DNA from 3 places in the Virgibacillus saliphilus genome. Region 2 is predicted to be linked to each of the others. Evidence: riboswitches for the same ligand, from Rfam matches in the RefSeq annotation. Region 2 holds a riboswitch; each other region holds the start of a gene.
The links. Region 2 has a riboswitch for S-adenosylmethionine ahead of KFZ56_RS15065 (LLM class flavin-dependent oxidoreductase). Riboswitches for the same ligand answer to the same signal wherever they lie in the genome.

Region 1 (12,407 bases), 590 kb from region 2:
TCCGGTTGAACCTTTAACCCATTTCTTGCATTTATCAAGTTTCCCTTTTCAGATACTGTTTCAACAAGAAAGGGCTTTTCGCCATCTTCTATTGTTGTTACTGAAAAGACTTCAAATGGTCCTGCAAAATCCAAAACCTCTACCTCATCAAATAAGAAAATTCCCACTCGCCACTGTTTTTTATTCATATAGGGCTCCCCCTTGAATTTTATGATTTTCATCCAAAATTAGGCCTAATTGTTGCGCCTTGTTATTGATTTATCGCGTCCGATCGTATTGCTGTCGAAACAAGGTTCTTAAGCTAGAACACGTTCGCTCAAGATCTTTCTCCATTCATTTTCCAAGATACTCATCTCCCATAAGCTCCAATATTCATCCCCCACTTTTCTAACATCCCTAAGCAGACCTTCTTTTGTAAAACCTACTTTTTCATAACTGCTTATAGCTGATCTATTAAAATTTTTCCATGCAAAAAAATATCAATTAAACATTATTCACAATTACTTTCGCTGTATCACCTGTCCTAATTTTTCCCGGACATTCAACAATACCAACAATGCCTCTTTGTCCTAACGATGCTTTGACGAAGCGTGTTGTTAAGTTGGCATTTGCCGGATATTTATGTTGGATCACTTCTCCGGGTTGGGTGCATGGAAGGTTTTCTCCCTCACACAGAATGCCTGCTCCACTCGGAAAGACAATCCGGCTTCCTGGGGCTAATTTCGTGAGATTTCCAAGGCCCTTTATAGCAATATTAGCCCCTAACCATTCAGGGAGTATCTGTTCAACTTCAAGTTTCTCCGCTATCCACGCACATTCCTCAACCGAAACGATAGAAATCTGCCTGCGATTAAAAATTTCTGTACCACGTTTATACATCGATTCTCTTGCACCTGCAAATTTGGTTAAACCAAAATGTAGATCACCTGGAATACCACCGTATTCTAAAACTGCCTCTTCCGTTTTCGTCGTTACAAAAGTATCATCCTGATTAGCAATAAAAACCGAAAAAATTTCAACCTCATGATGTTTGCCCATATAATCCTCCCTATTTAGGTGCGCTAAAACACGGATTGGATTAGCGCATTTCGATTTAATTATATAACAATCTATTTTTCAATGTATTCATTATGTATTTTGGTCATGATGAAGTTGATCTGTTCCTCATCTTCCATGTAAAACGAGTGAGCTCCTGTATGAACAAACCCCTTTTTTCTTATAGAAAGCTATAATTACTTAATGGATCATTTATTTTTACTTTTCCTTAAAAAAAGGAAGTCCCAAAGATAAAGCAAGATAATCATTATAATAGAAACCCCTAATATATCCAGACTGTTACATTCGTTCCTGTTTTTAAAAAGCTATAAAAAATGAATTGAAGTATAAAAAAGACAAGAAAAGTCGTTAAATATTTGGTTACTTTCATCTACTTATCCCTCATTCCTACAACATTAGTGCTAAGCTTTGCTAAGAAAATCACTTAATTGTTATGGATATGATCCTCCATATCAACTCCATTGCTTGGTATATTTTTTATTTTTACAATCAACCTATAAGCATTCAAATAGAATCATATAGTGATAAAACCGGCCGATTCATCTCAGCATTAAAATACCGAGAATTCTTGGCCATTATTCTAAAGTACCAGTTCATTGAATTTAATGCTCCATTTAATGAAAAAACATACCTTTATAAAAACTTTCGCAGCCCACCTATTTCAAGCTGCGAAAGTTGCGTTTTAAGAAAAAACAGCTTTACCCCTGTTTCGAATAGTTACCTTCTAATTGTAGATAATGGGAGCTTGCTTGCTTCACTTCTTTCAACAGCGCACTATCTTCTGCCAGTGATTCACCAAAAGACGGGACCATTTCTTTTATTTTTTGTTCCCATGTTTGAATATATTGTGGAAAGTTGTTACGTAAAAGTTCTAACATAATGGATACAGAAGTAGAAGCTCCTGGGGACTCTCCTAATAACGCTACCATAGAGTTATCTTCTGATTGAACAATTTCTGTACCAAATTGAATATAGCCTCTTCCGGAATGCTCGGTGTCTTTAATGATTTGTATACGTTTCCCTGCAATAAGTAAATCCCAATCCTCATCTTTCGCATCAGGGACAAATTTTCGTAATTCTCGCATTTGATCCTTTTTATCCATCATCACTTGCTCGATAGAATATTTAATCAATGGCATATTTTTAACACCTGCAGCTAGCATCGTTAGCATGTTATTGGGTTTAATAGAGTTGACAAAGTCTAAATTAGAGCCATTTTTTAAAAACTTAGGACCAATCGAAGCAAACGGACCAAATAATAAATTACTTTTATCCCCGAAGTATCTTCTATCGAGATGCGGAACAGTCATAGGTGGTTTTCCAGAAGGCTCTTTCCCATATACCTTCGCATCATGTTGTTCGACTACTTCCGGCTTGTTACTGACTAAAAATGCGCCACTGATTGGAAATCCACCAATCCGTTTGCTTTCGGGAATGTTTGTTTTTTGTAATAGAGGAATGGCATTTCCACCAGCACCAATAAATACAAAATCTGCTACATGGTATTCAAGGGTGTTGTCTTGATAGTTACGTACTTGCACTTCCCATTTGCCGTCTTCTAAACGATTAATATCTGTCACCGTATGTTGATAATGAACTTCTGCGTGGTCATGTTTTGCTAAGTTATCTGTTAGCTTACGAGTCAGTTTGCCAAAATTGATATCGGTACCTGCGTTCATTTTTGTTCCGGCAATCGGTGTTGTTGACGTACGCCCCTGCATCATCAAAGGAATCCATTTCGATAATTCCTCAGGATCATCGGTAAATTCCATGTCTGCAAACATCGGTAGGGAGGATAAAGCCTGGAAGCGCCTACGTAAAAAGTCCACATTTTGTTCCCCTTGTACAAAGCTAATATGGGGTAATGGGCGTATAAATTCTTGAGGGTCTTGAATTTCTTGATTTTTAACTAAATAAGACCAAAGCTGTTTGGAAATCTCGAATTGTTCGTTTATCTCAACAGCTTTGCTAGAATCAATGGAGCCATCTTCTTTTTCTACCGTATAATTTAATTCACATAATGCTGCATGGCCGGTTCCAGCATTATTCCACTCATTTGAGCTTTCTTTTCCAGCCATGTCCAATTTCTCAAACAGTTTCATATGCCAATTAGGCTCTAATTCTTTTAAAAATGTTCCTAACGTCGCACTCATGATGCCAGCACCTATTAGAATAACATCTTTCGTTTGATTATCAGTCATAGATTTGTTCCTCCTCGTATATTTGAATCTTGATTGTATGGAAATTTTCAGATAATAATTACGGACTAGGTTTTCATTATTTCGTTTTTCTTCCACATATTATAATTATAGATTAATTGAACGGAAACAGCTATACATAATAAGGCAATAAGCACAGGAATAACGAAGTCTGACATTCTTATCTCCCTCCACAAAAGGAACTGTTTAGGGAAATACATACTATTCAATTACTGCGCTCGTTAATAAAGCTCATGTACCTTTATCAGATTTTTCCTGTTTGGATAAAAAAGCCCATATGAACAACATAGAAATAGCCAAAATTAATGGTGTAAAATTCATTTCTACCTTAGTAACAAACTTCAAATACAATTGAAATAATAAAGGTATAGTCATTGCTATTGAGATAAAGTTAAAGATAAATTTTTCCGTAATGGTTATATTTTTGAATCTTATTTCCACGCAAAAGCCCCCCTATATATTTTTTTCTTTGTACTATAGCTGCAGTTTATTCCACTTCTCACCCGAACGGATGAACTCTCGAATTTTGAACATATACGTTAACTTAAAACTTAAGATATCCCCTAATTTAACACGATAAACTATGCCCATAAGTATTCCTTTTTCAATAGAGTCATAAAATTTAGGCAGTGTGTTAAAACAGAAAAATCCTATTCATTCATTTCTTCTCTCACCTGTTGATCGCAATAACAGGTACACAGCAGAAATGCCGAAGAAGAACAGAAATGTTTCCATCCAATCCATCGTACCATCCATCAAATATTTGATAAACATTGTTCCTAAATACACAACTACAAATACAACGGCATACAAACGTAGATCCATTGGGGGATATTCACTGCCTTTTTTAGCAGGCATCATATCAAACCCTTCTCATACATCTATTTTACCATCCTGGAACGTCTGACTGGTAACATTTGAAATGGGCGCCAAATCCTTTTCCGGAATGGCGCCTTATGAATCAAATGACATTAGCTTTTTACTTTCTTTCATCTTTCGTAAATAACTTACTTGTATCAAATAACCGACCAACGCTGCTAATGCACCAATAACTATGGATAAAAATGCGTTTATATCAGGAAAAAAGAATTCCTTAGCAACATCAAGCAGACTGTTTCGATTCAACATTATCTCCAACCTGTTTATGTTTTAATGTCAGCATAGCAATAAAGGATATACCGTATAAAACGGCTAAGTAGCTCATTGCCATTGTCATATCGTACGTTTGCAAAATATACCCAACCAGGATGGGCGATAAGCCTCCTAAAGCCCGACCAAAATTAAAAATGGCATTTGTTGCCGTACTTCGAATTTGAACTGGATAGAGACTGCTAATTAATGCCCCATACCCGGCAAACATACCATTTGCAAAGAATCCTACGATTGCTCCACCAACTAATATGCCTACACTGCCTTCTGCATACGCATATAAAAATACAGCTGCTGCAGAAGCAAGAAGAAATATGCCATAAGATCGTTTGGCACCAAATCGATCCATAAATTGACCAAACGTTAGCATACCAATAATCATGCCAACCGCAGTAGCAATGGTCCAAATCGCAGAGTTTGAAACCGATAAACCCTGTGACTGTTGCAACATGGATGGAAGCCAGATCATTAAACCATTATACCCTGCAATCTGAACGGTCGTCATGATCGCTAAAGCAATGGTCGTCGCTGTAGCTCTAGGCGTATCAAATAACTGGATCAATTTCCCTTTTTCTTTTCTATTGTCTAGCCTTTTTTCTTTTTGCGCAGCTACCCACTCCGGTGACTCATCTAAATTTTTTCGCACCATAAATGCAAAAATAACAGGGAGTAACCCAATGAAAAATAGCATTCTCCATCCAAAGAGCGGAAGGATGACTGCACTAAGTAGCGCCGCGAGAATGACGCCATATTGAGCACCTAAACTTACAAATGAAGACGCCCTGCCTTGTTTATTTTTGGGCCATGCCTCTGCAACTAACGCCATGCCAATCCCATATTCTCCACCCGCACCAAGACCTGCGATAAATCGATACACATAAACCTGTTCCATATTCGTCGCCAATCCGGTTAATCCAGTGCCGATGGCAAATAAGAAAATACTGTACGTAAAAATGCGGACCCGGCCAAATTTATCCGCTAAAATTCCAAAAATCACACCACCAGCAAGCATTCCCATATTTGTAATAGCTGAAATAAGCCCACCTACTGCTAAATCGATATTAAAATGCGCAACAATCATCGACATAGCAAATGAGATAAACATAATATCCATGCCTTCCAATGTTAACCCTGCTACAGACGCTACTACTGTTTTTCTCTGATAGTTCATACATTCCCCTCCGTTTTTCTGAAGTAAATTTGCGAACCTTGCTTTAAAAGGGAATGGGTTACTTTTTTACCATTCTCTATCAAGCCTCACCGGACTACGTTAATAAATAATAAACATGCTAACCAACATGCAGACATAACAAAGGCTCAGAGTGCCGGATGTGGTTACTTTCGAAATCAAATTATGCCCAAGCAAATCATTTTATAATTTCCTAGGCAATAAAAAAATACCCTTTGTCACAGGGGACATAAGGGCATCAGCATCCATTGATATATCAAAACAAACGTTTCCATGTTTCGTTTTAACCACCCTTTGCAGCCTCTCTGGACCGTATTAAAGGAAATATTTTATTAAAATAATAGTAGCATGATCGTTTCCATGTTTCAATGGAAAATACATAAACTAGCTTTATGTAGACTGTTTTTCCAAAAAGGTTGTAACCACTATAAAATCGTTATAATGAAACGCACACCAATCACCGTGTACCGACCTTCTTTACCGTCATTACAATTCCAACAATCAATTCAAGCATAGCTACTGCTAATACATAGAATCCGATTGATGGTAGTGATAAAAGACCCAATACAATGTGAAAGGCCGCGGCGATATATAAGCCGATCGATTTCTTTAAAAACACACTAAAAATCGCATAAAGCAACACAGCAATGATTAGTCCCACGCTTAGCCAAGGTGTCATTGGAATTCCCTCCTTCTAGCTAGTTTTATTTTAACATAAATACCCAGATGCGTTGTTCTATCATAAATGCAACAATTTACCTTATGCTTCTATATAACAATCTACATCCAACAAAATCCCCTGGATGTACCCAATCCACAGCCACGGCACAGTAATACATAAATATTATCCGCATGTTTACCTTGAAAATTGAAATTGCCACATATCACTAAAAAATGCAAACGAAAATAAATCTCATTTTCGTTTGCATTTTTTTACTCCAGGTGTGGATCAGACAACGACTCCCTCGCCCTATCTTTATCACCGATCCCACGGGAAATCCGTTCCAAACGTTTCAGCTAACCCCTTGGATTGCTTCCTTCGTTCCTTTCGCTGCTGTGCACGTTCAGGTGCCTGTTCGTGAAGCATCTTTTCCTGATTCGATTCCGGGTAAACAGCTGGAACAGGGGATGGCTTCCCTTCATCATCCACCGCAACAAATGTGGTAAACGCTGTTGTACATACTTTTCGGTCGCCTGTTACCAAATCTTCTGTAACAGCTTTAATAAACACTTCCATCGATGTGTTGTGGGTCCATGTTACAAATGCTTCCAAACAAATGGAGTCCCCTTCCTTCACAGGTGCAAGGAAATCAACAGAATCTGTCGAGGCTGTTACCACTGGCTTTCTGGCATGCCTCACAGCAGCTATTGCAGCCACATCATCTATATGTGCCATTAATGCACCACCGAACAGCGTCCCGTGCGCATTGGTATCCGGTGGCAACACATGCGATGTTTTTACTGCAAGTGACTTCCAACAAGGTTTTTCTTCCATGTCAAATCCCCCATCTATTCTATAAAGTTATATCACGTATTATAATACAGGTGAAATCAAGCGGGAAACAGATTCCTTGAAACGAATCCCTAATGAACGCTGCTGGTATAATTTTTTCGTGAGTTGCGTTGATAGCATAATATCACGGTTAAAAGCGTCATCCAATCGTTGTGTTAGATCCAGATCATATAAAAATGCGTTTACTTCAAAATTCAAGCGAAAACTTCGTACATCAATATTCGCTGTACCTACGGAAGATATTTTCCCGTCTACGACAATGGTCTTCGCATGCAAGAAGCCATTTTGATACATATAAACTTCAGCTCCCGCATTCAACAAATCGCCAACAGACGATAATGTTGCCCAGTAGACAAAAGGATGGTCCGGTTTATTCGGGATCATTACTTTCACATCTACCCCCGACATCGCCGCTATTCGAAGCACATCACGCAAGCTTTCATCCGGAATAAAATACGGTGTTTGTATATAAATATACTCCTTCGCTTCCATAATCATTTTGATGTAACCATTTTTAATTTGTTCCCAGTCTGAATCCGGGCCGCTTGATACAATTTGTACTCCAACGTCGCCGTAAGGGATGGAATCATAAAATCGATCTTCATACAAAATATCATTACGTGAAGCTTGGTTCCAGTCCAGGATAAATCTTGTTTGCATATTTTGAACTGCATGGCCATAGATGCGCAAATGCGTGTCACGCCAATAGCCAAATTTTTTCTTTTTTCCAAGGTATTCATCACCGATGTTAAACCCACCGATATAGCCAACTTTCCCGTCGATAATAGCTAGTTTACGATGGTTTCGGTAATTGATTTTAAAGTTTAATTTAGCAATTTTCGGTGGGAAAAATGCCCCTACAAGGACCCCTGCATTTTCCAAGCGTTTAATATATTTACGACTCAGGCTTCTTGATCCCATGTCATCGAATAGTACACGAACCTCTACACCTTCGTTTGCTTTCTTTATTAGCACATCTGCAACGCGGCGGCCCAGCTGATCGCTCCGAATTCGGTAATATAACAGATGAATATGATCCGTCGCCTTTTCCATATCCTCCATGAGCGCATCGAACTTTTCAGTACCGTCTGTATAAATATCAACTTTATTATCATGCGTGAAAATCGCATCATCGTTGCGCAGATGCAGCGAAACCAAATCCTCATGTTCCGCTATCCCTTCATGTTTAAAATAAAAATTTCTCTCTTCTAGTGCGCGCAATTGCGATTTTACCTCCGTCTGTACGCCCAGACGACTTTTGGTATCCCATGTAAAAATGCGTTTCTTGCTAATCGGCCTGCCAAAAATTAAATAAAGGACAAAACCTGCAATTGGGAAAAAAAGCAGCACCATCAACCATGCCCATGTGGAGCTGGCATCTTTTCTTTCCAGGAAGATAATAGAAAATCCTAATATGATATTAAAAATAATAATAAACCCTAATAATAATGTCCATATGACCATGTAGCAAATCTCCCACCTATTTGGAAAATGTGTTTACGTTTATCTATCTATAATATAGCATAAATTCAATATTACCAAAAAATCGGAAAAGAAAACACATTTTTATATTGGGGGCGAGAGGATGGAAGTTAAAGTACTATAAAACGGAATGCTGACTGCGTTTTATATCTTATTGACTTAATCTATATATTTCCTGTTGAAATTAGTTTAGTATAAATGAAGGAGGGCGCTATATGAAAAACAATATGGGAATTATATATACAGCATTGGCTTACGTACTTTGGGGATTCCTGCCCATCTATTGGAAATGGGTTGACGATGTCCCGGCCGGAGAGACATTGGCACATCGCGTTGTTTGGTCATTTATTTTCATGCTTGGCATTGTATTGATTTTACGAAAATGGACTCCTTTCATACAGGAATTGAACGTGATAATCAGAAACAGGAAAAGACTGCTTGGCATCACGCTTGCGTCTATTTTCATCAGTTTAAACTGGCTTACCTTTATATGGGCGGTCAATAGCGACCATGTTATTCAGGCAAGCTTGGGGTATTATATTAATCCACTTATCAGTATATTACTCGGGATCATCGTGCTGAAAGAGAAGGTTACGAAGAGACAGGCACTATCGTTTATTCTTGCTGGTATCGGTGTCACCTACCTAACATTTAGCTTCGGTGTGTTCCCATGGATTTCTATTATTCTAGCGCTGACTTTCGGATTCTATGGCTTATTGAAAAAGAAGGTGGATATTAGCGCCATGTTTGGTTTAACCATCGAAACAATGATCGTAACACCACTTGCCGCTCTTTATTTATTCGCCATTCCGGTGAATTCCTTTACCCTGGAAGATTTGGCTGCACCGGTGAATCTCCTATTAATTGGGGCAGGTATCGTTACCGCGATTCCATTACTTTTATTTGCAAGCGGAGCTAAGCTAATCCCACTTGCGATGGTCGGATTCCTGCAGTATATTGCGCCAACGATCATGCTAATTCTTGGTGTGTTTCTTTACGGAGAGCCCTTTACCAGTGGGCATGCTGTCGCATTCATATTCATTTGGTCTGCTTTGTTCATTTATATGGGGTCAGGGTATAAACGCAGGGATTCCCGGTTTAAGCGTGGAGTTCATGAAAAATAAGTTAGCTCTATGACCTAGTTACCAAAAGTAGCTTGATGAGCGCATAGGACGCCTCTGCGTGACCTATATCCCGAGGCAATAAAATAGTTATTTTCTAAAAACCGTTGACATTCCGTTCCATTTACCGTTATACTATTCTTTAATTTAGAAAAATGAATCTCTTATCAAGAGCGGCGGAGGGATAGGCCCTGTGATGCCCGGCAACCTGAAGGCTAGTAAACTACCTTTTACGGTGCTAAATCCTACAGATCAAGATTGGTCTGGAAGATAAGAGGAGGATCGTTTACATATACGCCCTCTTCTTAGGAAGGGGGTGATTTATTTATTCCCCCCTCTTCCTCCAGATACGTTAGAAGTGCAAACCAAAAGTAAACATTCAAGGAGGAATTTTCATGTCAAACTTTCCATTTCACAACCCGGAAACCATATTACTTCATGGAGGTCAGGAACCCGACCCTGCAACGGGATCAAGAGCTATGCCCATTCACCAAACAACGTCCTACGTTTTTCGTGATACCGAGCATGCCCAGAATGTATTCGGATTAGCAGAACCGGGAAATATCTATACCCGTATTACAAATCCGACTGTCGATGCTTTCGAACAACGCATGGCTTCACTTGAGGATGGAAGTGGAGCTGTTGCCACCTCATCCGGTATGGCAGCAATTACATTTTCTATTCTTAATCTCGCCGGCTCAGGTGATGAAATTGTTGCTGACAGTAACTTGTACGGTGGGACGTACAATCTTTTTGCACATACACTACCGCGTTACGGAATTGATGTGAAATTTGTTGATGGAACGGATCCTGAAGCGATTAGAAGTGCTATTACAACAAAAACAAAGGCCGTGTTTGCTGAAATTATTACAAATCCAAGTCTAAACATATTTGATGTAGAAACCGTTGGTGCGATTGCGCATGAAAACAACATTCCATTGATCATTGACAATACATTTGCCACTCCATACGGCACAAAACCGCTCACATGGGGAGCAGATATTGTTGTTCATTCTGCGACAAAATGGATCGGCGGCCATGGTACAACAATTGGCGGAGTTGTCATAGATGGCGGCCGCTTCGATTGGGGCAATGGTCACTTTCCAGGATTTACTGAACCGGACGAGAGTTACAATGGCCTCCGTTACGTAGATCTTGGTCCAGCAGCCTACGTGACAAAATTACGTGTGCAACTACTCCGAGATATTGGTGCTTCTCTGAGTCCACAGAGTGCCTTTTTATTTTTACAGGGACTGGAGACATTACATCTGCGCGTCGAGCGTCATAATAAAAATGCTGAAGAAGTCGCTGCTTATTTGCAAAAACACCCAGCTGTAGAATGGGTTAATTTCCCTGGCCTTGAAGATCATCCATCCCATCAGCTTGCGAAAAAATATCTCGCTAATGGATTCGGCTCGATTATCACGTTCGGCATCAAAGGCGGTCGGGATGCTGGTAGGAAACTAATCGATAATGTTACACTCTGGTCCCATGTTGCCAATGTGGGTGATGCAAAATCGCTGATTATTCATCCAGCATCAACCACACATCAACAATTAAGTGCTCAGGATCTGGAAAAAAGCGGAACAACAGAAGAACTAGTTCGCTTATCGATTGGCATTGAAAACCCGAAGGATATTTTAGTTGATCTCGATCAGGCCATTGCCAAAGCGGTTGATCAGCGTCCGCTTTTCGAGACTACAGAAGACGATGCTATTACGTGGCTACTGTCTTCGCCATTTGATCGAAAAGATGGAGCCATTCGGAAAAAGGTAATTGCAGCTGTTACTAGCGCTGACAATACACTTGATAAAGACGAAAAGCAATTGGCAGCACTAGGATTTAGCATTATCCCTATCAATGAAGAGGCGAAACTGGAAGACATTGCTGATGAAGTAGACGCTGTATGGGTGAACAATCAACAGCTACCGCAATCAACCATTGAACAATTAATTAATAAACAAGGTAAAATATTGTGGGTAGAAGAACCGGATAAGCATGATCAAACAGTAGAAAATGCACGTGCGGCAGGTATTACGGTCATTACGGGCAAAAATCCATATGAGGAAGCACTTCGCCTGAGGGATAATCATAGAATAGCGGATCCATGGAAAGTATAGAAGAATGGAAGTGTATGCGGGATGCGTTTTTTCTTCCGGGATTGACTCTTTCGCTACTGGCTGAGATTCAAAGCCCCGGACGATCCCTCATCTCCCGGAAGCACCGATAAATTATGTTTACCCTCTCTTCATAAAGGAAATAACCATGATAAGAGGCTGGGACAAAACAAAAGTGTTTAATAAAAAAGACGAACGTTATCAAACTTAGCGTAGGAAATATGCGGAGACTCCAGCGGGAGGAAAGGCATAGGTGAGACACCGTAGTGCGATAGCACAAGGGGGCTCACCAGCCGCCCTAAGGTGCGCGAAGTATATTTTTAGAAGCGATGTATGTTCGGAATTTATTTGTTAAAAACACTTTTGTCCCAGCCTCTTTTTAGTATGATAACATCGAAACAAACCTATATTAAAAATACTTTCGAATTTATTTATGACATGAGACAATATATCCTATATCTTACGTATAATATAACAACCGGGTGTGGTATGCATGAAGAAGAAAAATTTTATGATTGCAATTATCGTTTTTATTGTTGGGGCAGGCATTTTTGCTTTAAT
Region 2 (12,407 bases):
GTAAACATCATATCCTCCATTTTCCTTAATTAGTTGAATCTTACTTGGTCCATTATTCTGACTGAACTATGCCAACGCTTTTCGCAGGATGATTATCCGGCAGATGGAAATTACCCTTTCCAAACATATTTTCTCTTAGGGTCTTTCCTTCATATTCCTCCCGATAGATACCACGTTCCTGTAATTCAGGAACTACATAATCAACAAACTCACGATAAGTATCCGGTGAATAAGCTTGAGCAATCGTAAACCCATCCACATCTCCTTCTTTCGACCACTTCTCCATTTGATCCGCAATTTGCTCAGGTGTTCCAATAAATTTAACGGTACCATTTCCGAGCCCATGATTTTTAACAGCTTCTCGTAGAGTCCACTTTTTATTCGGGTCTTTCGTATATAGATCTAAATTTCCCTGAACCGCTTCTGTCTCGATATCTTCAATGTACTGATCCGGATCATATCTGGAAAAATCAATTCCAGTATGACCAGACAGAAGAGAAGCTGTACCCTCAAAGCTGACATGATTGGTCAAATCTTCATATTTTCGATAAGCCTCTTCTTCCGTAGATCCGATAATTGGAAGAATCAACTGAGAAACAAGTACATCCTCATGTCTCCTACCCTGCTCCACTGTCCGCTTTCGTATATCGGCAACATAAGCTTTTAAAGCTTCCAATGAATGATTTTTGGTAAACACCGCTTCGGCATGTTTGGCAGCAAAGTCTCTCCCCTTTGGAGAAGCCCCTGCTTGAAAAAGAACCGGAGTGCGCTGAGGTGACGGTTCTACTAAATGAGGACCCGGCACATTGAAAAATTCACCTTCATGATCGATCAACTGTACTTTATCCGGATCTGCATAGGTATCATTTTCTTTATCATGAACAACTGCATCATTGTCCCAGCTGTGCTCCCATAACTTATAAACAACATTCAAAAATTCGTCCGCACGGTCGTAGCGAAGTTCCTTGGGCAGACGAGTCTTTAGTCCAAGGTTAACTGCTTCGCTTTCCAGATACGATGTCACCACATTCCACGCAATTCTGCCTTCAGTTAAATGATCAAGCGTTGATAACTGTCGCGCTAGTGAATAAGGTTGTGCATAGGTCGCAGAGATCGTAGGCGCAAAACCCAGATTTTTCGTGACAGCAGCCATCGCCGAAATTGGGATTAACGGGTCATGCGCTGGCAGTTGGACTGCATGCCGAGCAGCCGCACCATGGCTGTTTCCATAAACACTGTATGTGCCAAGTACATCGGCAATAAATAACGCATCAAATTTTCCACGTTCCAAAATCTGGGCTGTTTCTGTCCAATAAGCTAACCTGTTATGGCTTGTTCCCTGATCCAACTCATGTTTCCATAATCCCATGGAATGCGGAGAAGGTGAATTTTGGATGAATCCATTCAAATGTATTTGTTTTGTCATAAAGCAAACTACTCCTTTTTTCATAGATTTTAATGACCCCTTACCTGTGTATGGTCTGTTTTAAATATTAAATCTGCTCACCTCCTAAAATGAATACTACTTTTCTCATTGAATTACTTGGCTTAAAAGATACGTGTATCACATTAGAAATACCAGCTAGCACAATTTCAAATAAAAAACCTCTACCGATGAGGAAGAGGTTAAAATTTATTTACACACGTCTCATCTTTCAAGCGAAATGCTTGCTGGAATTAGCACCGTGCTACGATTACGTAACGGTTGCTGCGGGATCACAGGACCAGTTCCTCCCCCGACTCTTGATAAGGAATTATTCAATTTTTAAGATTTCTACACATCATAACGGATACAGAAAAAACTGTCAAGTACGAAATTAATAAAAAATGAGGATGGGACAAAAGTATTTTTAACAAATAAATTCCGAACATACATCACTTCGGAAATATACTTCGCGCACCTTGGGGCGGCTGGTGATCCCCCTTGTGCGCTTCGTATTGCAAGTGGCTTCGAGGGGCAGCACTCCTCGCAAAAAAGATTGCTATCGCACTTCGGCGTCTCACCTATGCCTTTTCTCCCGCTGGAGTCTCCGCATATTTCCTACGCTAAGTTTGATAATGTTCGTCTTTTTAATGAAACACGTTTGTTTTGTCCCAACCTCCTCTCTATTATTCAGCAACCACTGTAACTTCAGTAGATGCAAGAATGCTATAACCATCATTTTCAAACATATAAATACGGTACTCTCCCGGTTCAAGCACATCTGTATTTCCCCAGCTACCATCCAAGAACAGTGAACCTTGACGTTCTCCTCCTAGATACTGCCACTGTAAGGAGTTTGTATCGTCAGGTGACTCGTCGATTGGGTAAATTCCCACCCAATCATATGGAAAACCAGTAGCATCTTCCCATTCTACTTTAATTGGTTCACCGTATTTTTGCTTAGGTTCCACATTTAAGCTTGCTGATTCACTTGATTCCAATACTTTAAAGGAAGTTGTTGCTCTTTCTTCATCTCCAGCAGCCAGAAATACAGCTTCATATTCTCCAGCAGGAAGTGGCCATTCACTGGAGACGACAGATTCCTCGTCAAAAAAGATTGTACCTTCGTTTTTGACCTCCCCGGGTTCTTGACTATTGGAACCGGTATAGGCCCAGAGCATAGGATCTTCCTCTCGATCGCTTCCTTTCGGATAGATAGCGACTTGATCTTTCTCGGAAGGCTGATCGTCTACATAAAAATTCACTTCAATGGTTTCTCCGATCTCATACTCCATTTGTGAGGTAGCTACTTCCTCTTCTGGCGCAGACACTAAAGTGGAAGTAAACGTTGAGACGACAGAGCGATGATCAGAGGGCCAATTATCCAATTCAATATCAGAATATGGTCCGACCTCACCCACCACTTCACTATTCGTTGTAATAGAAGATCCAGTCGCATAAACAAAGTCAATCCGATCATGAACCTCATCCTCGTTTACATTCCCAGGGGGATATCCCGGTGTCCACGTATAACTCGGAAATTCTAAAGGGCTTTCATGAATTTCACGATAAGAATCCCGAAAACCAAGCGTCTCTAATTGTTTCGAAACAGGCCATTCAACTACCGTATTGAAATTTTCTTCCTTTGTCTCCTCGGTCCAATCATGATGGGAAGGGACATTGAAATCGCCTGTTAGAAATACCGGCACACCCTCGTTTTGCAATGCTGTTAATGAGTCAAAACGGGACCGCATTTCCATCATATGGTGTCGTTCATTACCAATCACCTGATCAACTGTGAATCCATCTCTTATGTCATAAGGGCCATATGGATCATGCAATAAATGAACATTGCTTACCGCTACCACTTCATCCGGTTCAACTTCAACATAAACATAATCAGGGTGACCAACATCAATAATCGGATAACGACTAATGATTTCTTGATTGTAGTCCGCGTAATAACCAAGTTCATCCGCTAATTGATCCAAAAGTCCTCCCTCTTCTTGAACGCCAACAATATCGGCATCTGCCTCTTCGATAGCATGGACAGTTTCATCTATACCGCCAGTCCAAATGTTAAATGACATCACACGTAAGTCATGCTGATCTACTTTTTCCCACACATCCCATTCTCCGGAACTTTCTGGATTTTCACCTTGTGTCCACCACTTGGCTTCATAAATAGCACCTTCATGTTGAACCCGATCTCCAACTTCATATGTGTCTTTTTCTGCCCAAACGGACAGGCTTTCTTTCCCATCATTGGAGCATTCGGGGGCCAATGTCCATACATCCCATTCTCCGGAATCACTCGGTTTCTCACCTTGGGTCCACCATTTGGCTTCATATATCTCCCCATCAAATGAAACGTGGTCCCCTTCTGTATAAATGCTTTCTTCCAACCACTTATCAACATCACAATTTGTTTCTTCCGCATTGGCAACTTGATTCAATGGCACAATCATGAAAAGAGCTGCCAAAATTACTTGTATAAATCCTTTCACGTTTAAATTCCTCCTGTATATTTTTTACGTCCTGGGTGCACCTCTCTTTCGTTTAAAAATTTTTAATCATATTAAACATATCATATATTCAATATAATTAATATATAAGGTTGAGAATATTTTCTTTTTCTAAAAAAGAAGGCGGAAAGGGAGCATACCCAATCCGCCAACAAAAAGAATTAGATCAACACTAAAAACCATGGCTGAAATTAAATGAATAAATATGCGATCGAAACTAAATACAAATACTGGAAGAAAACGCGAAAACCCCTTTTCTGCTTGCCAATCAGCAAATCTTCTGTAAAGGAGGGGAGGACAAGCGTAGTGCACTTCCGTAACGGGCGCGATATCAACAGTTAATCTATTTTGTCAACCATAAATGTGATGAAGAGTTCCTTTGGTTCCCTCTTTACCTTTTTCCTGTTCCTGCTATTTTCATTGTCTGCTGGATATAAGCAGCAGATTCATGCAACATTTTTATTTCCGCTTCATCTAATTCAATTTCCAATTGCTGTTCCACTCCGTTCTCACCTATGATGCATGGCATGCTTAGTGCAATATCGCCATCATACCCATATTGTCCGTTCAATGTCGTACACACAGGATAAACGCTGCGTTCATTTAGCAAAACGGCTTTTGCGAGTGTAATGGCTGCTTGAGCAACCCCTGCATTGGTCCACCCTTTGCCATTTAGGACATCATACGCGCCGTTAACAACTTTTTGACTAAATACGTTTCGATCAAGGGGTTCTTTCCCTTGGAAATGGGCGTCCAATTCTTTTTCGCCAAACCCATGGATATTCAGACGGCTAAAAACCGGAAATGCAGTCAACCCGTGCTCTCCCATCATATATCCCGTAACACTATTGGGGGCAATGTTATAATTTGATCCTATTACATAACGCAAACGTGCAGAATCGAGCATCGTTCCTGTACCAAAAACACGACCTTCCGGGTAATTAAATTCATTTTCAGCAATATACACCATTGTAACTAGTGGGTTCGTGATGACAATAATAATGGCTTCCGTTGTATGTTGAGTGATGCCTGCCATGATTTCACGGATGTTCTTTCCGTTTTCTTCTGCAAGCATAGCCCGATCCGGTTTTTTATTTTCTTCGGTTGTGATGATGCTCGGACCTGCGGCAATAATAATCACATTAGCATCCTTGACATCTTCATAATCACCAGCATAAACATCAATGTTTGTCATGGAGGGAAGGGCGGTGGCATGGGATTGGTCCAACGCCTCTCCAAATGCAATATCTTTATTTTGATCAATTACCACGATTTCTGAAAACAACCCGATTTTCATCGCATCGGCAAGTACATAAGAGCCTACATGCCCAATGCCAACTACTGCAAGTTTATGTTTCATTCTTACTTCCTCCTTCTTTTTAACTAAAAAGTCAAGTCACTATTTAAGCCGTTAGCGCAAAGAAGGACAGTCCTCGCCTAAAATTCCCACTCACACCACAAACCGTGTCCGACTTGACCCTTCTTTTGTCTTACTCACCTCTAATACTGCCGGAAAAATGGTTTTTAGCTCTTGCACATGGGAAATAACCCCAATCATCCTACCTGATTGTTGCAGGTCAACCAATGCATCGATTGCCTTATTCAATGATTCCTCATCCAGTGTACCAAAACCTTCATCAATAAACATGGTTTCAATTGAAATATTCCCTTGAAAACTTTGGATCACATCCGACATGCCGAGTGCTAAACATAGAGAAGCATTAAATTTTTCCCCGCCTGATAATGTTTTGACGTCCCTCGTTTGCCCCGTATATGCATCATAGACATCAAGTGTTAACCCACTCTGTCTTCCGTGAGATTCCTGACGGTCACTTCGACTTAAGAAGAATTGGCCATTGGACAGGCGCCTCAGGCGTTGATTAGCAGCATCAATAATCTGCTCTAAATATTCGATTTGCAAATACCTCTCAAATGAAACTTTCCGATCGTTTTGTCCTCTGATAACGTCATATAAATCCGTAATGACACCTAAGCGTTTTTCTGTCTCTCGAGCTTGCGCATTTGCATCCATAATGCTTGCCTTCAAGGCGTCCGCTTCCCGGTGATACTCTTTGGACTGATTCCATTTTTTAAACGCTGCTTCATAGGCTTGTTTTAATGCATTCAATTGTTCCTGCAAGCCTTGTAAATCCACATAATGTTTATCTTTTAGTGCCGCTTTTAATTCCGTTACCTGTTCCTGTAATGTAGATCGATTTTGGTTAAAAAGCTCGATATCATCCTTCAACTGTTGCCAATCTTCCTCCCGCATCTTCGCTTGTTGGTACACTTGTTCGCCGTCAAAAGACGCATCGATTAACATATGGGTGAATTGTTGATCTGCTTTTTGTCGTTTCGCTTTTGTTTCTTCTACTTGTCTGCTTACATGCACTAGATTGCTTGCGACTTTGGTCTGTTCCTCTTTCGCTTGCTGAAGTTTGGTTTGAGCATCTTCCCAAGCTTTTTCCATTTGCGTTTTTCGCTCTTGCGCTTCTTTTATCTTTTGTTCTAATACAGTTAACACCCTTACTTCCTCTGGAATGTTCTGCATTCTTTCCTGATAAACAGCCTGTTCTTTTTCATAAGTTGTTTTCGCTTGTTGGTACACGTTCTCAGCCTGTTTTTCTTTTGCTTCTAGTTGCTCGTAAACTTCACGTGCCTGTTCATAGTCTTCCTTGTATGTAGCAAGCTTTTCTCTTATAGTTTGGAGCTCATCTACTTCTACTTTGAGCCGTTTTCCTTCTTCAACGATCTTGTCTTTCGTTGTTGAGGCCGCATCAAGCGAAACAGAATAGGAAGCGACTTCACGTTCTTTCTCCTTTACTCGTGCTGTAGTGGAATTTAAATCAGCTGCTGCTGTTCGGTAAAGCTCATCTTTTTCATCTAAAACCTGCTTTGCTGCTTCAAGTTGTTCTTTTGTTGTGACTGCTGCCTCACTTGTCGCTTTTCTGGGATGCTCGTGACTTCCGCAAACAGGACAAGCCTCCCCATCGTGCAAGTGGCTTGCTAGAACATGAGCCTGATCTTGAAGCCACGCTTTCTCCAATGTTGTATAGGTATCCTTTTGTTTTTCAAAAGCTTCCTTCCTGCGAGTTGCCTCCTTCTTCTGCTTGGCTTGCTTATCGCTTAATTCCAGAAAATCAATCAGCACTTTTGCTTGCTCGCGCATATCCATTAATTTTTGCTGCTTATCCGGCAATTGGTTAACTTGTCGATCCATTGCTTTGATCCGTTCATTATCGTTTTGCGTTTTAGCCTTTGTATTTTTGATATCTGTTTGTAGCTTTTGCAGTTCATACGCAGCATTTTTCGCTTTGTTCTTCAGCTCTTGTACCTGTTGTTTTTTCACATCTATTTCTTTGACGATTGGTAAAAGTTCCTCCAAGCGATCGATGCGTCTGCGGTTTTCTTCCCTTTCCGTCTGCTTCGCTTCTTCCTGTTGGTAAATAATTTGGACCTTTTCAACTCGTGCGTCAGCTGCCTTCTTTGCATTTTCGGTTTCATGTAACATCTTCTTCTTTTCTTTTTCTTCTGCATGTCGTTCGTTCATTTGTTTTTCATATGGCACTATGTTGCTTGCACGTGTTGCAGCTTCAAGCTGTTTTTCCTTCTGGACGTATAAAGATGTCTGGTTACGTAATTCTTTCAACTGGTTCTCTTTTTGGCTTAGTTCTTCAAATCGTTCGTTTAGTGCTTGCGCCTGGTGGTATTCGGTCTGCTTTTGATCATGAGCTTTATATGCTTCTTCGTACTTTTTCTGATCCGTGTTCATTTGTTCAGCATAAAAACGAAGTTCCCCATCCAATCCATTCATTATCTGATTTTCATTATAGTACGACTCAGCTAACACCTGGAAAAGAAGCGATTCTTCCCGCATTGGAAGGTTCGCGCGAATATGTTCGATATAATTATCCCGCGTTTGTTTCGCTTGATGAAACTCCTCTTCGACATGGTTTTTCTTTGTTCGCAATCGCTCACTGATTTGCTTGTATGGTTCTGTTTTAAAAAGCCTGCGCAAAATTTCTTCCTTGTTTTCCGTTTGGGAAGTTAATAGTTTTCGAAATTCCCCTTGTGGCAACATGACAATTTGCTTAAATTGATCTTGGGTTAGCCCCATTAACGCTTCTATTTTTTTATCAATCTCGGAAACAATTTGGCGATCCACACAAGGTAACTCGCGTCCTTCCACTATTTCAAAAAACGCATATTGTTCTCCGGTTTTTGACTTATTCCCTTTTTTTATATGTCCCAACTGCCGAAACACGCGATAGGTATGTTCCTTTAATTCAAATACAAGTTCCACCGACGTATGTGTATCATCATCTGCAAAATCACTTCGAAGCATCATGCTATTTTCCCGATCTTGCCCACTAGCTGACCCATACAAAGCAAAGCAAATCCCATCAAAAATCGTTGTCTTCCCAGCACCCGTATTCCCGGCAATTACAAATAACCGATTCCCCTCCAGATCATTAAAATCAATGACTTCTGTATGTTTATAAGGTCCAAATGCCGTCAATGTTAATTTAAGTGGTTTCAATGCACTTTTTCTCCTTCCGCTTCTACTGGTGGGTAATTGGTAACTTTTGCTCGATCCGCTTTTTCTGTTTCATGATTTTCTCTGACAAGATCATCCAGCACTTCTTTGAAGATGACGCTAGTTTCTTCCGTTGCTTCTTGCCCTTTCACTTCTTTGTAAAAGGACTGAAAAAGCTCCATATCGCTCATTTTCGTACGTTCGACGGATGTTTCGCTTCCATAAGCTGCCCTAGAGAGAGAAAAATTTTTGCGTTCCACGTGCATCGCATTCGGATAAACCGATCTTATTTTTTCCATCGGTGAAAGAACCGGCACCTCATCTGTTAGACGAACAAACACATAATCCTCACTCACCGGATGTGTGAGAATTTCCTCTAAGGAAGCCTCAACCGTTCGCATATCTCTAATCGGAGTCAGATGACGTTTTTGTGTCGTAACATTTCCGTGTTCATCCATCTCCACAACATGAAATCCTTTTTGATGATGGGCTTCCGATATGGAATATTTTAAAATGGACCCGGCATAGCGAATCGTCTCATTAGACACAAAATGTGCCTGATGTAAATGGCCAAGCGCCGTATAATGAAAGGCAGAAAAATGGCGCGCATCCACATATTCCGACCCACCAATGGCGAGCGGCCGTTCCGATTCACTTGTGTTCGCCTCTTCTTCTCCATATGGCGTAACAAAGGCATGTCCGACAAGCACATGACGCGCTTCCGGATCCATTTTTTCTGTAATATGTTCCACTATTTTTTCCGTTGCATCATTATGGGTGCGGATTTTCTCATCTTCATAAACATTTCTGATAGTGCTAGGATCACAATAAGGAAGGAGGTGAAAATGAACTTCCCCATGTGTATCGTTTAAACGAATGGGCTGTAAACTCTTCGTAAAATTCCCCACAATATGGAAGCCATTGTTTTGCATGATACTACTGCCGAAATTCAACCTGCTCGGACTGTCATGATTGCCCGCAACAGCAAGAATCGGAGTTTTCAATTTCAACACAATCGTCTCTAACACCTCATCCAGAAGTTGCACAGCCTCAGTGGGCGGCACTGCCCTGTCGTATAAATCCCCAGCGACAATAACAGCATCCGGCTTTTCCTCTTTTATCGCCTGTATAAATTGACGAAGTATGTAATCCTGATCTTCCGTCATATATACTCCCTGAACAAGCTTCCCCAAATGCCAATCCGCCGTATGAAACAATTTCACAACACTCTCCCCTTTCAACGTAATCTAGTAGCAAGCGCCATACAATTACACTTTCATCCATTGTACCACGCCGCATCAACTAATTTGCATAAAATGATATGAAACTACCAATCGACAAAATACGGGTGGTACCTGGCACTGTTCGCTTTTTCCGCAACAAAATTACTTATTCCTTCCACATTTATCCCAAATTCCTCCCTATGTATCTTATTAGGATAAAGGTGTAAGCTAAGAAATGAGTGCTAACAATGACAAAAAGAAAGACGGTGAATACATTGGAATTGTTAAGTATCAACGGGCTATGTCAGATTGTTGGCGTTTCAGAACATACGGCAGCAAATTGGATCGAAAATTTTAATACCCATATCCCGCAAACAACAGAGCTGGGCGTTACGTATTATCACCCGGAAGCGATTGAGACATTAAAATTCATTAAAGCATGTAAAAATAAAAACTATCAGACGGAGCAAATAAAGGAAATGTTAGCAAATAAAATTTCTCCTATCACAATGGAACGAACCATAGAAGATGTGCAAGAGTCATTAGATCAAGGAAATTACAAAGAAAATATTTTAACAGTGATGCAAACAATTGGAAAAACAGTTTCCAATGTCGCTGATCAGGAAAAATCAATAAAGTCCTTAGAAGAACAACACAATGAACAAAACAAGCGAATCAAGGACATGGAAAAACAAGCAAAAGAAATAAATAACTTAAAACAAGAAATCAAAGCTTTAAAGCAAGAACAAACACCAGCAAAAGAATACGAAATAAAAAAGGAATCATTCGCGAAGCTTTTTGAACAACAAAAGGAGGATCACGATTGTTTCAACCAGATAAGAAAAAAGCTGCACCAGGAGACTTAGTGGAATTTAAGAAAGATGATTTACTTCTAACGGGAATAACGCTGCCATCTAAATGTAAAAATAGTATTATCATTGAAATCTCTTCAGAAAATGATTTGGAAACCATTAATTACCGTTACCCTAACACGGTAGTTGCTCACAATAAATATAGGGTTATAGATAAAAGAACAAAATAAAAGAACAAATTAACAAAACCTTGAGAGGGGATAGCCTCTCAAGGTTTTTGTCAGCTTGAAGATGTTTGCATCAATTTTGATAGGTCATACCTTCCTTTTTTATTGCCTAGGAAATTATAAAATGATTTGCTTGGGCATAACGTATTATTGATTAATGGCTACGTCCAGCTACAAGCGCCAAAAACGAGGAGATAACACGAGAGCTCCCTACGATAAAGAAGACTTGGCGACTGACAAGCCGACAGGCGCAGGCAGAGCCATAGTCGCACTTATGCCTGTGGCGAAAGTCATCATCGGTTCACTTGACAAAGGAAGGCCGACTAAGAACGGCCTTGCCGGCCAACTCACGGCTCCCCTGATGCAGGGGCATGATTCCTTTTCGCTTTCCAAGCATAAGATTCACGTAGACTTTCGCCATTCATTGGCGACAAGTCACGTTCATCTAATCTCAGTTGCAACGCGGGGGTCTCTACGTTTTTAACCAGGCGCTTTTCGCTTTTGTTCTTAAAAGCGGACATAAAAGTCACTGCCATATCTTCATTCTACGCCATCGCTCAAATATCTTAGTGACCATCCAATAGAAGCAAATTCCGACTGAAGCCCCAGCGCTATCAATCAGCACATCCCTCAACTCCCCACTTCTGCCAGGAACAACGAGTTGATGCACTTCATCTGATACAGCGTAGATGATACAAACCCCAAGCGTTACAATCGAGTTCCGATACCAGCGCATCCCACTTTTACTTAAAGCGTTTATCACAAATACCGCAAGCATTGAATAGGCAAAAAAGTGGGCATTCTTTCTTACAATGTGGTTAAAACTATTTATATCTAGATTCACACTTGAGAAAATAGTATCCACTATAGTTATAATATTTTCCGTAATTTTATTACTCAGCTCATTTGACTCCGTGGCTGGTTGGTCGGATAAGTAGAAGATTACCCCCATCCATACAATCACTGCAGTCCAAGCAATCTTTTTTTTCACAGTCATATGAAGGATTCCTTTTTATTTATTTTTTCGAGAATCATGTGAAGGATTGTTCAAAAAGCCCAGGAAAAAACAGTAGCTAACCACCTCGTACTTTTCCTGCTCCTTACTAATAAGCATTTACGCTATTTCCTGTTTAACAAACACGAAATCAGGTAATCTATATAATAAATCACGAAACATTAGGAGGAAATAGCATGAGTTTTATTTGGAGTTTAATTATGGGAGGTATTTTAGGTTGGTTGGCAAGTTTAATTGCCGGTAAAGATATACCAGGCGGGATCATTGGAAATATTATCGCCGGTTTTATTGGCGCATGGATTGGCTCTTCCTTGTTTGGAAGTTGGGGCCCTGAAATGGGGGGCTTTTTCATTATTCCAGCCTTAATCGGTGCCATTATTCTTATATTCATCGTAAGCTTAATTATGAAGGCGATGAGAAAAAGTACGTAAAAAGCGAACGGAGGAGCTTACAAAGCAACGACATGTTAAACTGCCATTACTCCTCCCTGCCCCTGCGCTCCCTGGTAGCCAAAAACGATCCCCACCATAAACAGGAATGGGATACCTATTGAAAGCGTCAATGTATGAGAAAAGATATAATGCTACAATGACTCTGAGGAGATTAACGATTCATTGCCTTATCAACAATTAAGGCAATAGCTCC
Region 3 (6,653 bases), 3.1 Mb from region 2:
GGACAAAAGTAAAATGATCAACCCTGTAAACGAATAATACATCGTTTAGCGGAAGAAATATACGTAGACTCCTGCGGGAGGAAAGGCATAGGTGAGACTCCGAAGTGCGCTAGCACTTCGGAGGCCCACCAGCCGCCCTAAGGTGCGCGAAGTATATTTCTGGAGCGGGGTTCTAAATAACCGCATGTCCGTATTATGAAACTTGTGTCTAAAGCTTCTAGAAGCAGTATAGACTCCTTTCAAGATAAGGAGGATTTTTAATGGGTAAACTAACGAAAAAAAAGCGCGCCATATATACGAAAACGGTACTGGATGCACTGCATAACGGAAAAAAGCAACAGTTTCGTGATACCTTTTTAGAACTGCATCCATTCGACCAATCCGATATGTTTAAAACAATGGATGTGGAAGCACGCAACCTTGTATATTCCTTTTTAAGCCCGAAGGAATTCACAGCGATTTTCAGTAATTTGGATATCCAGGATCAGAAACTGTTTTTCCTGGAGATGGATGAAAACTATGCCTCAAGCATATTTAATCATTTATTTACCGATGATGTTGTCCAGTTTTTAACGGAAATCAACAGTCATCGGGCAGACGAAATATTAGAACAAATGGATGATAAAAAAGCGCATGAAATAAGGGCGATCTTATCTTATGCACATGAAACTGCCGGAGCGATAATGACCAAAGAATTGATTAGTATCCCAGCCTCCGCAACTGTAGAAGCTGTGTTAGACAAGTTAAGGAATGAGGCCCCGGATGCCGAAATTATTTATTATTTATATGTGGTTGATGCTCAGAAGGAACTTGTCGGTGTCGTTTCCCTCCGCGATTTAATTATAGCTAAACCGGATACCACCATCGAAAACGCAATGAGTACAAACGTTGTATCCGTCTCTGAAGATATGGACCAGGAAGAAGTCGGGATGGTCATCAAAAAATATGACTTGTTAGCCGTCCCTGTTGTCTCCCATCAGAATCAGCTGCTGGGTATTGTCACCGTTGACGATGTGTTGGATATTCTGGAAGAAGAGGCAACGGAAGACTTTGGCGAGATTTCCGCAACAAAAGGAGCAACAGATGTTAGTATAAGCCCTTTTAAAGCTGCTAAAAAGCGTGCACCATGGATTATCGTACTGATGCTTTTGAGTTTAATTACAGGTGGGGTCATCGATCGATTCGAAGAGACACTCGAATCCGTTGTGCTGCTTGCCGCCTTCATCCCCATGATCATGGGTTCCGGGGGAAATGTGGGCACTCAGTCACTGGCTGTTTCTGTGCGTGGACTTGCACTTGGGACCGTGGAAAAAAGTAATCTCTGGCGAATGATACGAAGAGAGTTCAGTACAGGGGCACTCCTGGGGCTCATTTGTATGGTGATCATCGCTGCCATTATCCTTGTTATTTATGGAAATGGCATGTTAGGAGTCATTGTGGGCATATCCACCCTTTGTACCCTGAGCGTGTCAGCCGTTGTGGGATCGGTTATTCCATTAATCATCAACAAACTGAATTTTGATCCTGCCATTGCTTCAGGGCCATTTATTACAACCTTGAACGATATTATTGGATTGATGATTTACTTTTCCATTGCAACGCAGCTAATGGAGTTTCTATAAGCTAATCCCATGCGCTTATCATGACTTGATGGCTATGAGTTCTGTCCCTGCTACATGAATACATTGTAGCAGGGACAGTCCCTTGATAAGCATTTATCCTTCTGATCGTTCCGCAAACTCCTGCTGAATTTCATCAAACACTTCTTGATTGGTAAGGAGTTCTAATATTGTTAATGCAGATGCTTTTGCTCCTGTAATTAAGGCATGATCACCCTTTTCGGAGCGAGCTGCTTCCCGGAATTCGACCGTATGCCCAATTAAATCACTTGGACCTATTTTAATATGGGGATGAATCGTCGGAACAACTTGACTTATATTGCCTGCATCCGTTGAGCCTAATGCCGCTCTTTCTTTTGTACTTACCCGTTCTCCTAAATGCTCAGCGACGCCTTTAAATACGTGATCAAAGCGTTTATTTACAATGAAATTATCCACTTCATTTTGAAAAGCGCTCACCTTCACTGTTGCGCCGGTTGCAAGTCCTGCACCCTCTGCAATAGCTTTTACCTTCGTGGTGATGTCATTCAACACCGTCCTTGAGGGAGCACGTATGAAAAATCTGGCATTTGCATATTCAGGTACAATATTCGGCGCATCCCCACCATCGGTAATAATACCATGGATGCGTACATCGGATGGTATGTGCTGACGCAAGGCATTGATCCCATTAAACAGCTGCAGTACGCCATCTAATGCATTGATTCCTTCTTCCGGATGTGCAGAAGCATGTGCCGGTTTTCCAAAAAACTCAAAATCCAGTGGATCAACCGCTAAACTTGGACCTGTTAGATTCGTTTCTGCTCCCGGGTGAAGCATAATGGCTGCATCAATCCCTTCCACTAAACCTGCCTTCACAAAACTTCCCTTCGCACTTCCATTTGGCCCGCCTTCTTCAGCCGGAGTCCCGAGCACGACAAGCTCTCCGCCGATTTCATCAATGACCTTACTTAAAGCAACAGCAGCAGCTACACTTGTTGTACCAATTATATTATGACCACATGCATGACCAATTTCAGGAAGTGCATCATATTCGGCGAGGAATCCAATCGAGCGTCCGTCTTTCTTGCCTTTCTTTTTGGCCAAAAATGCCGTTTCATGCCCGGCAACTCCCTTCTCTACATGGAAGCCTTCTTCTTCTAAAATACGGATTAAGCGCCCTGAGGCAAAATATTCCTCATTGCCAATTTCAGGATTATCATGAATCTCATGGCTTGTTTGAATGTAACGTTCCTTATTTTCCTCGATATTTTCCAAAATGCTTTTTTTCACTGTCTCTAACGTATCTGTCACTACTGTCATACTTATCACCTCATCTATTTTTTTAATAACCAATTTCACTTAATGGTACAGTTGTCGGGATGGAATTCCCGTCACGCTCTTCGATAATAAATTCTGCCACATCATCCGATTGATATATTTCTGCTAATCTGTTTAAAACTTCATCGTCTTTGTCTTCGACTTGGGTCGCGATGATATTAATATAAGGTGTCGCTGTTTCATCTTCATGGAAAATCGAATCATCTAAGGGGCTAAAGCCGCCATCTACTGCGATGCCATTATTAATAATGGATGCATCCACATCCGGTAGGACACGGGGTGTCTGCCCAGCTTCAAGTAATTCAAAATCCAAATCTTTAGGATTTCCGACAATTTTATCAAGGGAACCATTGCCGTCAAAGCCTTCTTCAAGCTCAATCAATCCTGCATCTTCAAGCAGTTGCAAACCACGTCCCATATTGGTTGCTTCTTTACCAAGTGCAATGGTTCCACCTTCTGGAATGTCTTCTACCGCATCATGTTTTTCTGAATATAACCCCATTGGAGCGATAACCGTTGTTGCGATCGGTGTGAGATCCAAATCATGTTCATCAATAAAGGCATCAAAGTAAGAAATTGTTTGGAACGCATTCGCGTCAATCTCTCCTTCAGCCAGTGCTAGGTTCGGCTGCACATAATCAGAAAAGCGGACAATTTCAACCTCAATTCCTTCCTCTTCCGCCTTTTCAGCAACATAATCCCAAATTGTCGTATCGGACCCGCTAATTCCAATTTTCACGGTTGTTGCTGCTTCACTATCCGAACAGGCACCAAGAGCAATAGCTAAAAAACTAATGAAAAATAGGAAGCCAAATCTTTTCATGTTGTTTTCCTCCTTCTATCTTCTTCTAATTTTTTTCGATAATATATTTCCGGCTGACTGTAACCCTTGGACCATAATGACAAGAATACCAACGGTGATTAACATGACAATTGTGTCAAAGCGCTGATACCCAAATGTAATTGCTAGATCGCCAAGCCCCCCACCGCCGACGGCCCCAGCCATTGCAGAAGCACCAACCAAACCGATCGTTGCAATGGTTAGACCGAGCATAAGCGAGCTTAATGCTTCAGGAATAAGAAAGCGAGTAATGATTTGTACAGGCGTAGCACCCATCGACTGGGCAGCATCCATCACACCCGGATCAACTTCAAGCAAGGAACTTTCTATTAATCTTGCAATATAAGGCCCTGAAAAAAGTATCATTGGCACAATTGCAGCCGCAGTTCCAATCGACGTTCCAACAACTAAGCGGGTGAATGGAATGATTGCAACCATTAAAATAATAAACGGGATGGATCGGAAAATATTTACGATAGCGTTTAAAATGGTAAAAACTATTTTATTCTCCCATAAATGCCCTTTTCGTGTTACAACAAGTAAAATTCCTAACGGCAATCCTATGATAGCGGCAAATAGTAAAGAGACAATTACCATGATAGTTGTTTCCCATAATGCGCCTGAAATTTGCTGCCAATCAACTAACATCTGCTAACACTTCCTTTATCGTTACTTTTTTCTGATGAACATGCATGATGACACGATTAATCTCCTTTTCGTCCCCTTCAAATTTCACAATCAAATTGCCAAATGGTGTCCCTTGTAATTCGGTAATACTTCCAAATAATACATTCACTTCGACATTAAAATGTTTCGCTATTTGGGAAAGCAGTGGTGCTCCTGTTGACTCACCGGTAAATACAATGCGATAAATTTGATGATCCCCGTCTTGCCTTTGAAGCAGTTGGTGCACCGATTCAGGTATCTCATCATGCATAACGGAACGGACAAAATTATGGGCAACCTCTGTTTTAGGCTGGGAAAACACATCGAATACAGAGCCTGACTCAACTACTTTTCCATTATCCAGCACCGCTACTTTATCGCAAATTTCACGAATAACCGCCATCTCATGCGTAATAATTAATATCGTAATATTATACTCCTGATTGACGCGCTTCAATAGCTTCAAAATTGAATTGGTTGTTTCCGGATCCAGAGCTGACGTCGCCTCATCACATAACAGAACTTCAGGCTGTGTAGCGAGTGATCGTGCAATGCCTACACGCTGTTTCTGTCCGCCGGATAACTGATCTGGATAGTTATCCGCCTTATCACGTAATCCAACGAACTCCAACAGTTCATAAACCCTTTTGTTTATTTCTTCTTTTGGTGTTTTGGTAAGTAACAAAGGCATTGCTACATTTGTAAAAATCGTTTTCGAATTCAATAAATTGAAGTGCTGGAAAATCATTCCAATATTACGTTTGGCTTCCCTTAAATCCTTCGTTGAAAGGCTTAATAGATCTTGATGATTCACAATAACCTTCCCCGATGTCGGACGCTCAAGTAGATTGGCACACCGAATTAATGAACTCTTCCCAGCACCACTGAAGCCGATCACACCATATATTTCGCCTTTTTCAATATGCAGATTAACATCATCTAAGGCCTTCACTTCTTGAGACGTACCCTGATAAACCTTTGTCATATGTTCAAATGTAATCAAGCTCTCTCCCCCTCGAAAATAAAAATACCCCTTCTTATAAAGATAAGAAGAGGTAACGCGTGTATTCATCCTCTTCTTATCTTTCAAGCTCATCGCTTGCTGGAGTTGGCACGTTACTTTTATAAAAAAAGTTCGTTGCCGAGATTTCACAGGGCCAGTCCCTCCATCTCTCTTGATAAGAAGTAATAATTATTAAATTTGTATTGCTATATACAATACTATCGTTATTTTAATTTGTCAATTGTTTTTTTTAGAAATTATTTTCTTGTAAGGGGAGTGTCTTCGATACATCAACGTATTAACGTAGGAAAAAATAGGCCCCCCTATACTGAAACCCGAAGTTCAGACATGAATGCCGAACATAAAACGCTGAATGCCGATGAATAAGCCACGATTGCCGAAACCGACGCTCGGAATACCGAACCAATTGCGCTGAATGCCGAAGCACCATGTCCGCTACAGTTTTTGTGTCTACAAACTAGGCTGGGAACTGTCCTTACTACTTTATCGCATTAATATTCCGAGGGACAGACCTCTCTTACTTTATAACATCCTTCCCACCCATATAAGATCGCAACACTTCAGGAACGATTACTGATCCGTCTTCCTGCTGGTAATTTTCTAAAATAGCTGCGACTGTGCGACCGATGGCGAGTCCGGATCCATTAAGCGTATGAACGAATTCCGGCTTTCCCTTTTCATCTCGCCGAAAACGGATGCCTGCACGTCTTGCTTGGAAAGCTTCAAAATTGGAGCATGAAGAAATTTCGCGATACGTATCCTGACTAGGGATCCATACTTCAATATCGTACTTTTTCGCTGCGGTAAAACCTAAATCACCTGTGCACATACTCATCACACGGTATGGTAGATTCAACAACTGTAATACATTTTCCGCATTCCCAGTTAACGTCTCTAGCGTTTCATAAGAGTCTTCCGGTTTTGTAAAATGTACAAGCTCAACCTTGTTAAACTGATGCTGACGGATTAATCCACGTGTATCGCGGCCGGCAGACCCCGCTTCTGAACGGAAATTAGTACTGAATGCGACATATTTTTTTGGTAGAGACGCTGAGGGTAAAATTTCCCCACGATGATAATTCGTTACAGGAACTTCCGCTGTCGGAACTAAAAAGTAATCCCAATCTGAAATATGAAACGCATCTTCTTCAAATTTAGGCAACTGTCCGGTACCTGTCAAACT

Region 1: another riboswitch for S-adenosylmethionine. It lies ahead of KFZ56_RS17700 (PLP-dependent aspartate aminotransferase family protein); the one in region 2 lies ahead of KFZ56_RS15065 (LLM class flavin-dependent oxidoreductase).
Region 3: another riboswitch for S-adenosylmethionine. It lies ahead of KFZ56_RS00080 (methionine ABC transporter ATP-binding protein); the one in region 2 lies ahead of KFZ56_RS15065 (LLM class flavin-dependent oxidoreductase).

Annotation. Positions count from the first base shown of each region.
Region 1 covers NZ_JAGYHC010000001.1:3,711,549-3,723,955, forward strand. The annotation lists gene KFZ56_RS17645 (DJ-1/PfpI family protein) at 1-188, opposite strand, end outside; gene KFZ56_RS17650 (MOSC domain-containing protein) at 484-1,038, opposite strand; partial or broken gene KFZ56_RS19740 (GNAT family N-acetyltransferase) at 1,110-1,230, opposite strand; gene mqo (malate dehydrogenase (quinone)) at 1,755-3,296, opposite strand; gene KFZ56_RS17660 (hypothetical protein) at 3,507-3,716, opposite strand; gene KFZ56_RS17665 (hypothetical protein) at 3,930-4,136, opposite strand; gene KFZ56_RS17670 (hypothetical protein) at 4,230-4,403, opposite strand; gene KFZ56_RS17675 (MFS transporter) at 4,378-5,595, opposite strand; gene KFZ56_RS17680 (hypothetical protein) at 6,071-6,292, opposite strand; gene KFZ56_RS17685 (acyl-CoA thioesterase) at 6,593-7,108, opposite strand; gene cls (cardiolipin synthase) at 7,148-8,590, opposite strand; gene rarD (EamA family transporter RarD) at 8,824-9,732, shown strand; SAM riboswitch class I at 9,891-10,006, shown strand; gene KFZ56_RS17700 (PLP-dependent aspartate aminotransferase family protein) at 10,125-11,849, shown strand; gene KFZ56_RS17705 (SGNH/GDSL hydrolase family protein) at 12,340-12,407, shown strand, end outside.
Region 2 covers NZ_JAGYHC010000001.1:3,124,993-3,137,399, forward strand. The annotation lists gene KFZ56_RS15065 (LLM class flavin-dependent oxidoreductase) at 53-1,426, opposite strand; SAM riboswitch class I at 1,646-1,753, opposite strand; gene KFZ56_RS15070 (carbohydrate-binding protein) at 2,110-3,930, opposite strand; gene KFZ56_RS15075 (lactate/malate family dehydrogenase) at 4,340-5,308, opposite strand; gene KFZ56_RS15080 (AAA family ATPase) at 5,399-8,488, opposite strand; gene KFZ56_RS15085 (exonuclease SbcCD subunit D) at 8,485-9,708, opposite strand; gene KFZ56_RS15090 (helix-turn-helix domain-containing protein) at 9,957-10,574, shown strand; gene KFZ56_RS15095 (DUF2187 family protein) at 10,532-10,750, shown strand; gene KFZ56_RS15100 (VanZ family protein) at 11,274-11,744, opposite strand; gene KFZ56_RS15105 (GlsB/YeaQ/YmgE family stress response membrane protein) at 11,939-12,193, shown strand; gene KFZ56_RS15110 (dicarboxylate/amino acid:cation symporter) at 12,366-12,407, opposite strand, start outside.
Region 3 covers NZ_JAGYHC010000001.1:18,320-24,972, reverse strand. The annotation lists gene mgtE (magnesium transporter) at 261-1,622, shown strand; gene KFZ56_RS00095 (M20 family metallopeptidase) at 1,716-2,921, opposite strand; gene KFZ56_RS00090 (MetQ/NlpA family ABC transporter substrate-binding protein) at 2,944-3,762, opposite strand; gene KFZ56_RS00085 (methionine ABC transporter permease) at 3,778-4,428, opposite strand; gene KFZ56_RS00080 (methionine ABC transporter ATP-binding protein) at 4,418-5,449, opposite strand; SAM riboswitch class I at 5,523-5,631, opposite strand; gene serS (serine--tRNA ligase) at 5,988-6,653, opposite strand, start outside.